4 regions of the Streptomyces sp. Ac-502 genome follow, and region 1 is predicted to be linked to each of the others. Evidence: riboswitches for the same ligand, from Rfam matches in the RefSeq annotation. Region 1 holds a riboswitch; each other region holds the start of a gene.
The links. Region 1 has a riboswitch for cobalamin ahead of ACEXOX_RS13135 (cobalamin biosynthesis protein). Riboswitches for the same ligand answer to the same signal wherever they lie in the genome.
Positions count from the first base shown of each region.

Region 2: linked by a shared signal. The riboswitch ahead of ACEXOX_RS27610 (FecCD family ABC transporter permease) and the one ahead of ACEXOX_RS13135 (cobalamin biosynthesis protein) in region 1 are both predicted to bind cobalamin.
Region 3: linked by a shared signal. The riboswitch ahead of ACEXOX_RS09060 (ABC transporter substrate-binding protein) and the one ahead of ACEXOX_RS13135 (cobalamin biosynthesis protein) in region 1 are both predicted to bind cobalamin.
Region 4: linked by a shared signal. The riboswitch ahead of metE (5-methyltetrahydropteroyltriglutamate--homocysteine S-methyltransferase) and the one ahead of ACEXOX_RS13135 (cobalamin biosynthesis protein) in region 1 are both predicted to bind cobalamin.

Region 1 is NZ_JBHFFO010000001.1:2,907,446-2,909,637, reverse strand. Features, by position in the region: gene ACEXOX_RS13135 (cobalamin biosynthesis protein) at 1-870, opposite strand, end outside; cobalamin riboswitch at 1,001-1,151, opposite strand; gene ACEXOX_RS13130 (hypothetical protein) at 1,323-1,568, opposite strand; gene ACEXOX_RS13125 (anion permease) at 1,606-2,192, opposite strand, start outside.
Region 2 is NZ_JBHFFO010000001.1:6,069,990-6,072,181, reverse strand. Features, by position in the region: gene ACEXOX_RS27620 (hypothetical protein) at 1-242, shown strand, start outside; gene ACEXOX_RS27615 (FABP family protein) at 529-1,092, shown strand; cobalamin riboswitch at 1,120-1,244, shown strand; gene ACEXOX_RS27610 (FecCD family ABC transporter permease) at 1,346-2,192, shown strand, end outside.
Region 3 is NZ_JBHFFO010000001.1:2,006,919-2,009,110, forward strand. Features, by position in the region: gene ACEXOX_RS09050 (MFS transporter) at 1-23, shown strand, start outside; gene ACEXOX_RS09055 (class I SAM-dependent methyltransferase) at 1-741, shown strand, start outside; cobalamin riboswitch at 831-1,020, shown strand; gene ACEXOX_RS09060 (ABC transporter substrate-binding protein) at 1,130-2,098, shown strand; gene ACEXOX_RS09065 (FecCD family ABC transporter permease) at 2,095-2,192, shown strand, end outside.
Region 4 is NZ_JBHFFO010000001.1:1,816,424-1,818,615, reverse strand. Features, by position in the region: gene metE (5-methyltetrahydropteroyltriglutamate--homocysteine S-methyltransferase) at 1-1,406, opposite strand, end outside; cobalamin riboswitch at 1,570-1,799, opposite strand; gene ACEXOX_RS08115 (cupin domain-containing protein) at 2,186-2,192, shown strand, end outside.

The sequences.
Region 1 (2,192 bases):
CCGCTCGATGTCCGGCACCGCGACCGGCCGGCCCGCGTCGCCGTTGAGCACCGGCCGGTGCTCGACCCGGCCGCCGTACGCCAGGGTGCCGCCCAGCCGTACGCCCAGCGCGCCCGCGAAAGCGGCCTCCACCGGGCCCGCGTTGGGGCTCGGGTGGGACGGACCGTCCTGCCGCCAGGCGCGCAGCGCGCCCCGCCGGTCCGGCCCGGCCAGCACCGCCAACGCGGCGGTCAGCCGGGAGCCGGGGTAACCGGCCACGTCGTCGAGGCGGGCCGAAGCCCAGCCGAAGCGGCGGTGGCGCGGCGACTTGTGCCCCACCATCGCGTCCAGCGTGTTCACGGCCCGGAAGGCCAGCAGCCCCGGCACACCGGCGACCGCGCCCCAGACCAGGGCGCCGACCACCGCGTCCGAGGTGTTCTCGGCGACGGACTCGACCACCGCGCGCGCCATCTGCTGCCCGTCCAGGGCCTGCGGGTCGCGCCCGCACAGATGCGGCAGCCGCTCGCGCGCCACGTCCAGGTCGCCCGCCGCGAGCGCGCCGCCGACGGCCCGCGCCTCGCGGCCCAGCGAGGTGCCGCCCAGGACGGCCCAGGTGGCGGCGGCGGTCAGCGCGACGGAGGCGGGGAAGGCGGCGGGGGAGCGGCGTACGGCGCGGTCGAGCAGCGCGGCACCGGCGGCGGTACCGCCCGCGAGCAGCGCGGTGTGCAGGGCGCCGGTCCCGCGGTGGTCGCGCCACAGACGGTGTTCCACGGCGGCCGCGGCCCGCCCGAAAGCGGCCACGGGGTGGCCGCGCCGGGGGTCGCCCACGACCAGGTCGCCGAGGAAACCGAGGGCCGCGCCGCACGCGTAGCCGGCGTGTTCGGCACGCATCGGATCAGACCGCCGTCGCGCCTCGGAGGGATGGCGTGGGGGTACGTCCAGCAGATTGCGCACTGCGGCCGGGCATGGCGGTAGGTCCTCACTCAGGGTCCGCGCCCTGGCTCGACGGGTACGGCGACAAGAGTCTCCTGGCTCCCCGGATCGGCGCTTCCCCCGGCCTTCCAGTCCGTACGGGAACCTGCGTCGCGGGACGCGGACCGTGGCCCTTGGTGGAGGGGCGCTCCCCGGTGACAGTGGCGGGACCGCGCCGGATTCTCACCGGACTTCCTCATCTGTCGCCGATTGGCTCCGGCAGTCCACCACGCTCCGCCAAGCCCGTCAACTCACGCTTGACCTGCGGTGCGGGGTGGTGGCGCTGCCTGTGTCCCAGAACACAGACGTCCGGTGGCCGTGGCGGGGACGCCGCGGCCACCGGACGCGGTGGTGCCGTGTCGTGCCGCGGCTCAGGCGGCGACGATCAGGTAGATCCCGTACGCCACGGCCGCGGCGCACAGCGCGAAGCAGGCGTACGCCCCGGCCCGCGCCGCCCCGCCGGAGCCGGCGGGCCCGCCGGCGGTCACCGGCGCGCCCTCCTGCCGCGGCTTACGGGACGTGCCGACGATGCCGAGGGTGAACAGGCCCACGATCCCGACCGTCACGAACAGCGTGACGCCGAAGACCTGGCCGAGAGCTGCCCAGTCGATGCTCATTGCGTTCTCGTTCCTTCGTGGGAGCCGTGCGGCCGGGTCAGCCGGCGGCCGAGCCGGCCTTGGCACGGCGCCCGGCGCGCTTCTCGTGCGGGTGGGCGGCCACCGGGGCGGCGATCACCGGGGCGGCACCGACCGGGTCCGCGATCCGGGCCCCGGCCACGGCGGGGGCCGGGATGGCGGCCGCGCCCGCCGCGACCGGGCCCGCGGGAGGCGGGGAGACGGCCTGCAAGGCGGCGGTGACGACACCGGCGGGCTCGGCGGCCGGGCCCTCGTTGACGTTGGTGTGGTCCACCGGCTTGCGCCGGGAGGCCACCCAGATCGCGCCGCAGACGGCGAGCGCCAGCACGGCGACGGTCGCGATGCCCCAGTCGCCCTGGTCCGCCAGGAGCGCGGCGCCCGCGGCGACCAGACCGGCGGCCGGCAGCGTCAGACCCCAGGCGGCGGCCATCCGGCCCGCCGTGGACCAGTGCACCACGCCGCCCTTGCGGCCCAGGCCGGAGCCCATGACCGCACCGGAGCAGACCTGGGTGGTGGAGAGCGCGAAGCCGAGGTGGGAGGAGGCCAGGATGGTGGCCGCGGCGCCGGTCTGGGCGGCGAAGCCCTGCGGCGGCTGGATGTCGGTGA
Region 2 (2,192 bases), 3.2 Mb from region 1:
TCGGACGGGACCACGCGTACGAGAAGGCCGTGCCGAAGGTAGCGGGCTCGGCCATCGGCGGCTGGTCCGGGTCCGGGGCGGAGCTCTACAAGGAGACGGGTTCCGAAGGCGCTCTCTCGGTGCGGTACGCCTACCTGTCCGCCGGCGACACCATCGCCCTGGTCGTCCACTCCCGCCCCGGCGGCACCGTACCGACGGCCTTCTACCAGTCCGTCGCCCTCCAGCAGCATCTCCTGAGCTGAACCGGCGGCGCCGGGTCTCCCGGGGGCGTCAGGCACCCGGGCGCCCGGCGGGACCGACCTCACAGCGCCGCCACCGAGCACGCCGACTAGACTCGCTTCCGGTCCGTAACACCTCACTCCGTCCGAGGAGCGCGCTCGTGCTTGAGGCAGTCTTCACCACCCTGCTCGTCCTGGTCGCCGTCGGCGTCGTCGCCTTCGCCGGGCTGACCTGGAAGAAGCTGTACCAGGGCCAGCGCTAGACCCACCGAACACACCAGACTTCCCCCGACACAGATCGCCTGAGCTGATGATCGAGATCCCGTCCGACCTGAACCCGGCCCTCGTGCCCCTCGCCTTCCTGCTCGGCAACTGGGAGGGCGCCGGCGTCGCCGACTTCCCCGGCTCCGAGAAGTGCAACTTCGGCCAGGAGGTCACCTTCACGCACGACGGCCGTGACTTCCTCGAATACACCTCGCACAGCTGGGTGCTCGACGGCGAGGGCAAGAAGGTCGCTCCGCTGGAGACCGAGTCCGGCTACTGGCGCATCGACAAGGACCGCAAGGTCGAGATCGTGATGATCCGCGACGGCGGCGTCGCGGAGGTCTGGTACGGCGAGCTGGCCGACCAGAAGCCGCAGATCGACCTGGCCACCGACGCCGTGGCGCGGACCGCGGCCTCCGGCCCGTACACCGGCGGCAAGCGCCTGTACGGGTACGTGAACAGCGACCTGATGTGGGTCGGCGAGAAGGCCACCCCCGAGGTGCCGCTGCGCCCGTACATGTCGGCGCACCTGAAGAAGGTCGTCGACCCGCGCGAGTGGGCCAAGGACATCAAGGACCTGCCGGACGACGGCATCGCCTTCTTCAAGTAGCCGAGCCGGACCTCCACAGGTCCGCTCATCAGTACAGACAGTCGCAGAGCGCCCCGCGGGGAAGTCCGGTGAGAGTCCGGCGCTGACCCGCAACGGTGTGCGGAACACGCGTTCCGCCAGCCCGATCACCCGCGGGGGCGCCGGTTCCTGATCAACTCGCCGTGGACTGCGAGGGGACACCGCCGCGGGCCTCGCGCCACGCGGCGTCACCCCGGACCGTACGGACGCGGCCCGAGCCGAAGGCGTACGCCCCTTGGCCGCCCCAGCCCGTACCGCCGCCCCCGCCTCCGCCCCCGTCGGGCCCGACGGCGACCGGCCCCGTACCGGCTCGCCGCTGCCCACCGTGCCGCTGGTCGCCGGGCTCGCCCTCGTCCTGCTCGCGTCCCTGGTGTGCGGTGTCGGCCTCGGCGCCTCCGGCGTCGGCTGGGGCGAGGTGCTGCGCCATCTCGGCGCCGGGCTGAGCGGCGGCACCATCACCTCCGACGAGGTCTCCGCCTACACCATCGTGTGGGAGCTGCGCTTCCCGCGCACGCTCCTGGCCGCCGTCGTCGGCGCCGGGCTGTCCGCCATCGGTGTGGCCGTCCAGGCCCTGGTGCGCAACGCCCTCGCCGACCCCTTCGTGCTCGGCATCTCCTCCGGCGCCGCGGTCGGCGCCAACGCCGTCCTGCTCTTCGGCTCGCTCGGCGCGCTCGGCGTCTGGGCCCTGTCCACCGCCGCCTTCGGCTCGGCACTGCTGGCCATGGTGCTGGTCTACGCGGCGGCCCGCAGCGCGCACGGCCTGACCCCGCTGCGCCTGGTCCTGACCGGCTCCGCCATGTACTACGGCTTCTCCGCCCTCTCCACGCTGATGGTCTTCGCCGCCGACCGGGGCGAGGCGGCGCGGTCCGCCATGATGTGGCTGCTCGGCAGCCTCAGCGGGGCGGGCTGGGGCTCGCTGCCGGTCGCCGCGGTGGCGGTGGCCGGGGCGCTGCTGTACCTGATGCTCTCCGCGGGCCGCCTGAACGCGCTGGCCATGGGCGACGAGTCGGCCGCCGCGCTCGGTGTGGACCCCGGGCGGCTGCGCCGGGAGCTGTTCGCGGTCACCGCGGCCGTCACCGGCG
Region 3 (2,192 bases), 900 kb from region 1:
ACGGGCGGATTCCAGGACGATGATTTCTGGACCGAGTTCTACGACTTCCTCTTCTCCGACGGGCGCTACGCCCAGGCCGAGGAGCTGCTCGACACCTCTCCCCTGCTGTCCTTCCCGGCCGGGGCCCGGGTGCTGGACCTGTGCTGCGGTCCGGGGGTGTTCACCGTTCCGCTCGCCCGCCGGGGCTTCGGCGTGACGGGTGTCGACCGCAGCCCGGTGATGCTGGACCGCGCCCGGAAGCGGGCCGCCGACGCCGGGGTCACCGCCCGGTACGTCCAGGCCGACATGCGGGAGTTCGTCGAGCCCGGGGCCTTCGACGTCGCCCTCAACCTGTTCACGTCGTTCGGCTATTTCGAGGACCCCGCCGACAACGCCCGTGTGCTGCGCACGATGCACGACTGCCTGGCGCCCGGCGGGACCCTGCTTCTGGACATGGCCGGAAAGGAACTGCTGGCCCGTAAGGTCACACCGCCGAAGGTGGTGCAGCGCGGTGCCGACCTGCTGGTGCAGACCGACACGGTGCTGGACGACTGGGCGCGGCTGCGCAGCGACTGGGTGCTCGTACGGGGCGACCGGGTGACGCGTACCAGCCTGGTCTGGTTCGTCTACAGCGCCGTGGAGTTGCGGCGGATGGCCGGGGAGGCCGGCTTCCAGGAGGTCGAGATCTTCGGCGGCTTCGACGGCCGCCCGTACGACCAGGACGCCGAGCGGCTGGTGCTGCGGGCGGTCCGCGCGGCGTGACCGGGGCGCCGGGCCGCACGGCGGGCCCGGCGCCCGCACATCGTAGGCGGCGCGCGGAACCGTACGCGCGCCCTTTGCCCCCGGTCCGACCGACCGTAATATCACCTGGTCATCACCGCGACGGGAGACAGGAAGCCGGTGCGAGTCCGGCGCGGTCCCGCCACTGTGACCGGGGAGTGACCCTTCATCAGGCAGATCGGGCCACCGCGCGCGGCGCGGGAAGGCCGGGGGAGCGTCGATCCGGGAGTCAGGACACTGGCCTGTCGCGGGCCCGTTCCGAGGAGCGCGGACTCCGCAGGAGGCTTTACGTGTACGACGGCACGACCCGTCCCCCTCTTTCTCCCCCACCGCCCGGCGGCGCCGGTTGCGGCGCGCCACGGCACCGGCGGTGGCCCTCGCCCTGTCCGCCGTCCTGCTGGGCGGCTGCGGCACATCGCGGGGCACCGCGGACGACGCGGGGCCCGCGGCCACCGCGGCGAAAGGTTTCCCGGTCACCATCGACAACTGCGGCATCCGTACCACCTACCGGAAGCCGCCCTCCCGGGTCCTCACCATCCACCAGCACCCCGCCGAACTGATGCTGGCGCTGGGGCTCAAGGACCGCATGATCGGCACCGCCTTCCCCGACTCGGCCGTCCTGCCGGAGCTGCGCGCGGACTACAAGGCGCTGCCGCAGCTGGCGAAGAAGGAACCGTCCTTCGAGACCGTTCTGGAAGCCGATCCGGACCTCGTCTACGGCGGGTACGCCAGCGCCTTCGCCGAGAACGAGGGCCGCTCGCGCAAGGCGTTCGCCGATGCCGGGATCAACACCTACCTCAACCGCGAGTACTGCGGGAAGAAGCAGGTGTCCATGCAGGACGCGTACGACGAGGTCCGCACCGTCGGCAGCATCTTCGGCATACGGGAACGGGCCGACGAGCTGGCCGCCGGCCTCAAGGGGCGGGTGGACCGGGCCGCCCGAGCGGTCAAGGGCGCCCCGGCCGTACCGGTCTTCGTGTACGACAGCGGCGACAAGGCGGCCTTCACCGCCGGCGGCAAGAGCCTCGGCACCGAGATCATCCAGCTCGCGGGCGGCCGCAATGTGTTCGCCGACCTGGACAAGGTCTTCGGTGACGCGTCCTGGGAGCAGGTCGTCGACCGGAAGCCCGAGGTCATCGCGATCTACGACTACGCGGGGGCCGGGAGCGTCGAGCAGAAGAAGAAGTTCCTGCTGTCGCAGCCCGCTCTCGCCGACGTGCCCGCTGTCAAGAACAAACGGTTCGTCGTCCTGCCGCTGACCGCGACCCTGGTGGGGGTGCGGCCGCCGTACGCGGTGCAGGAGCTGGCCCGCGCCCTGCACCCCGAGCGGTTCCGGTGACCGCCGCCGCCGGGACGGCGGTCGTCCGCGAGCACCGGCACGAGGCGCCGCCGCGCCGCCGGTCCTTCGCCGTCACCCTCGTCGTCCTCGGCGT
Region 4 (2,192 bases), 1.1 Mb from region 1:
GTGCCGATCCGGCCCGCCCGCAGGTCGGCGCGGGCGGTGCGCAGTTCGGCGGTCTGCGGGAAGGAGCCGATGGTGGTCGTCGGCAGCAGCGGCAGGCCGAGGTGGGCCCGCTGGGCGACGGTCCGCTCCCCGTACGGCGCCAAGCGGCGGCCGTCGGCGTCGGTGACGGCGGCGGTACGGGCCCGTACGGCGGGGTCGTGGGTGATCGCGGAACCGGCGCGGGACGCCAGGTCGGCGCGGTTGGCGGCCAGTTCGGCGGCGATGGTGTGGGTGCCCTGCGCGAGGCCGCGGGCGAGCGTGGCGATCTCGGCGGTCTTCTGCCGGGCGAACGCGAGCCAGCGCAGGACCTGCGGGTCGATGTCCCGTTCGGCGGTGGCGTCCAGCGGGACGTGCAGCAGGGAGCAGGAGGCGGCCACGTCGACCCGCTCGGCCAGGCCCAGCAGCGTACCGAGCGTGGCCAGTGACTTCTCGTAGTCGTTGATCCAGATGTTGCGGCCGTTGACGACACCGGCGACCAGCCGCTTGCCCGGCAGGCCGCCCGCGGCGGCGAGCGCGTCCAGGTTGCCCGCCGCGGCCTCGGTGAAGTCCAGCGCGAGACCGTCGACAGGGGCCTTGGCGAGCACCGGCAGAGCCTCGCCGAGCTGGTCGAAGTACGAGGCCACCAGCAGCTTCGGGCGGTCGGTAAGGGCGCCGAGGACGCGGTAGGCACGCTCGGCGGCGTTGAGGTCGGCCGGGGTGCGGTCCTGGACCAGAGCGGGCTCGTCCAGCTGCGCCCACTCGGCACCGGCCGCACGCAGGTCCGCCAGCACCTCCGCGTAGACGGGCAGAAGCCGGTCGAGCAGGGTCAGCGGGTCGAAGTCGGTGGCGACACCGGGGGCCGGCTTGGACAGCAGGAGGTAGGTGACCGGTCCGACGAGGACCGGGCGCGGCGTGTGGCCGAGCGCGAGCGCCTCCCGCACCTCGCCGACCTGCTTGGCGGAGTCGGTGGCGAAGACCGTGTCGGGCCCCAACTCGGGTACGAGGTAGTGGTAGTTCGTGTCGAACCACTTGGTCATCTCCAGTGGCGCCACGTCCTGTGTGCCGCGTGCCATCGCGAAGTAGCCGTCCAGGGCGTCGGCCTCGACGGCGGCGCGGTGCCGTTCCGGGACAGCTCCGACCATGACGCTGGTGTCCAGTACGTGGTCGTAGTACGAGAAGTCACCGGTCGGCACCTCGTGGAGGCCGGCGTCGGCCAGCTGCTGCCAGTTCGACCGGCGCAGGTCCCGCGCGGTCTCCTGGAGGGCGTCCGCGGTGACGCGGCCCTTCCAGTACCCCTCGACGGCCTTCTTCAGTTCCCGGTGCTGTCCCTGGCGGGGGTAGCCGTACACGGTGGCCCGTGCTGCCGCGGCTGCGGGCTTCGCTGTCACGGAACTCTCCTTCGCGAGCGTGATCTTCTTCCGAGCTCGGTGACGGGACGAGAACGCGAAGGAATGACGCACCCGACGGGTCACGCGGCGCCGAACGGCACCCATGCCCGTCTGCTGTGGTCGCCGACCCGCCCTCGAGGTCACCGGAAGGCCGCGCACGCATGGACGCACGCGGGCAACGGGCAGGTCTTCGGACTTGCGGGCACGCCTGCCGGAACGTCGTCCGGCGGGCACCTACTGGCCGTCGCTTCCCGGATCCGCGGCCCGGATCCAGTGCGTATGACGGCGGTCGTTCCCGCTCACCGCTGCGGGGCAGTCCCGGATTCCCACCGGGTTCCCTCTTACGACGCGTCTGCCTGGCGGGCAGGGCGAACCAGTTGCACGCGACAGCGTAGATCGGTCATGCCCGGTACGGACACCCCTGTTCACATGGTGGTACGTGAGATGAGACACGGGTGGTGGAGAGGGGGTGCGGCGGTGGGCGGGCCCGGGCCTCCGTACGGCACCCTCGACGTGTCCCTGCGACGGGCTCCCGTGATGTGCCCCTGCGACGTGCCCTCGTGATGCGTCCCCTTGATGTGTCCGGATCGGCGCTCACCGGGCATGGCGGGGGTCTGAACAATGGGGCACCCCCGGTCGTACCGTGCGCCGCCGTCCCGTCCGCCCTCCGCCCTCCGAGGTCCGCTGCCGTACACCGGGGCGGCACCGCGTTCCAGGGCGGCACCGTTCACCGGTGCGGCAGCCTTGCCGCTACCGGCACTCCAGAGGGAGGACCCGCCATGCCCG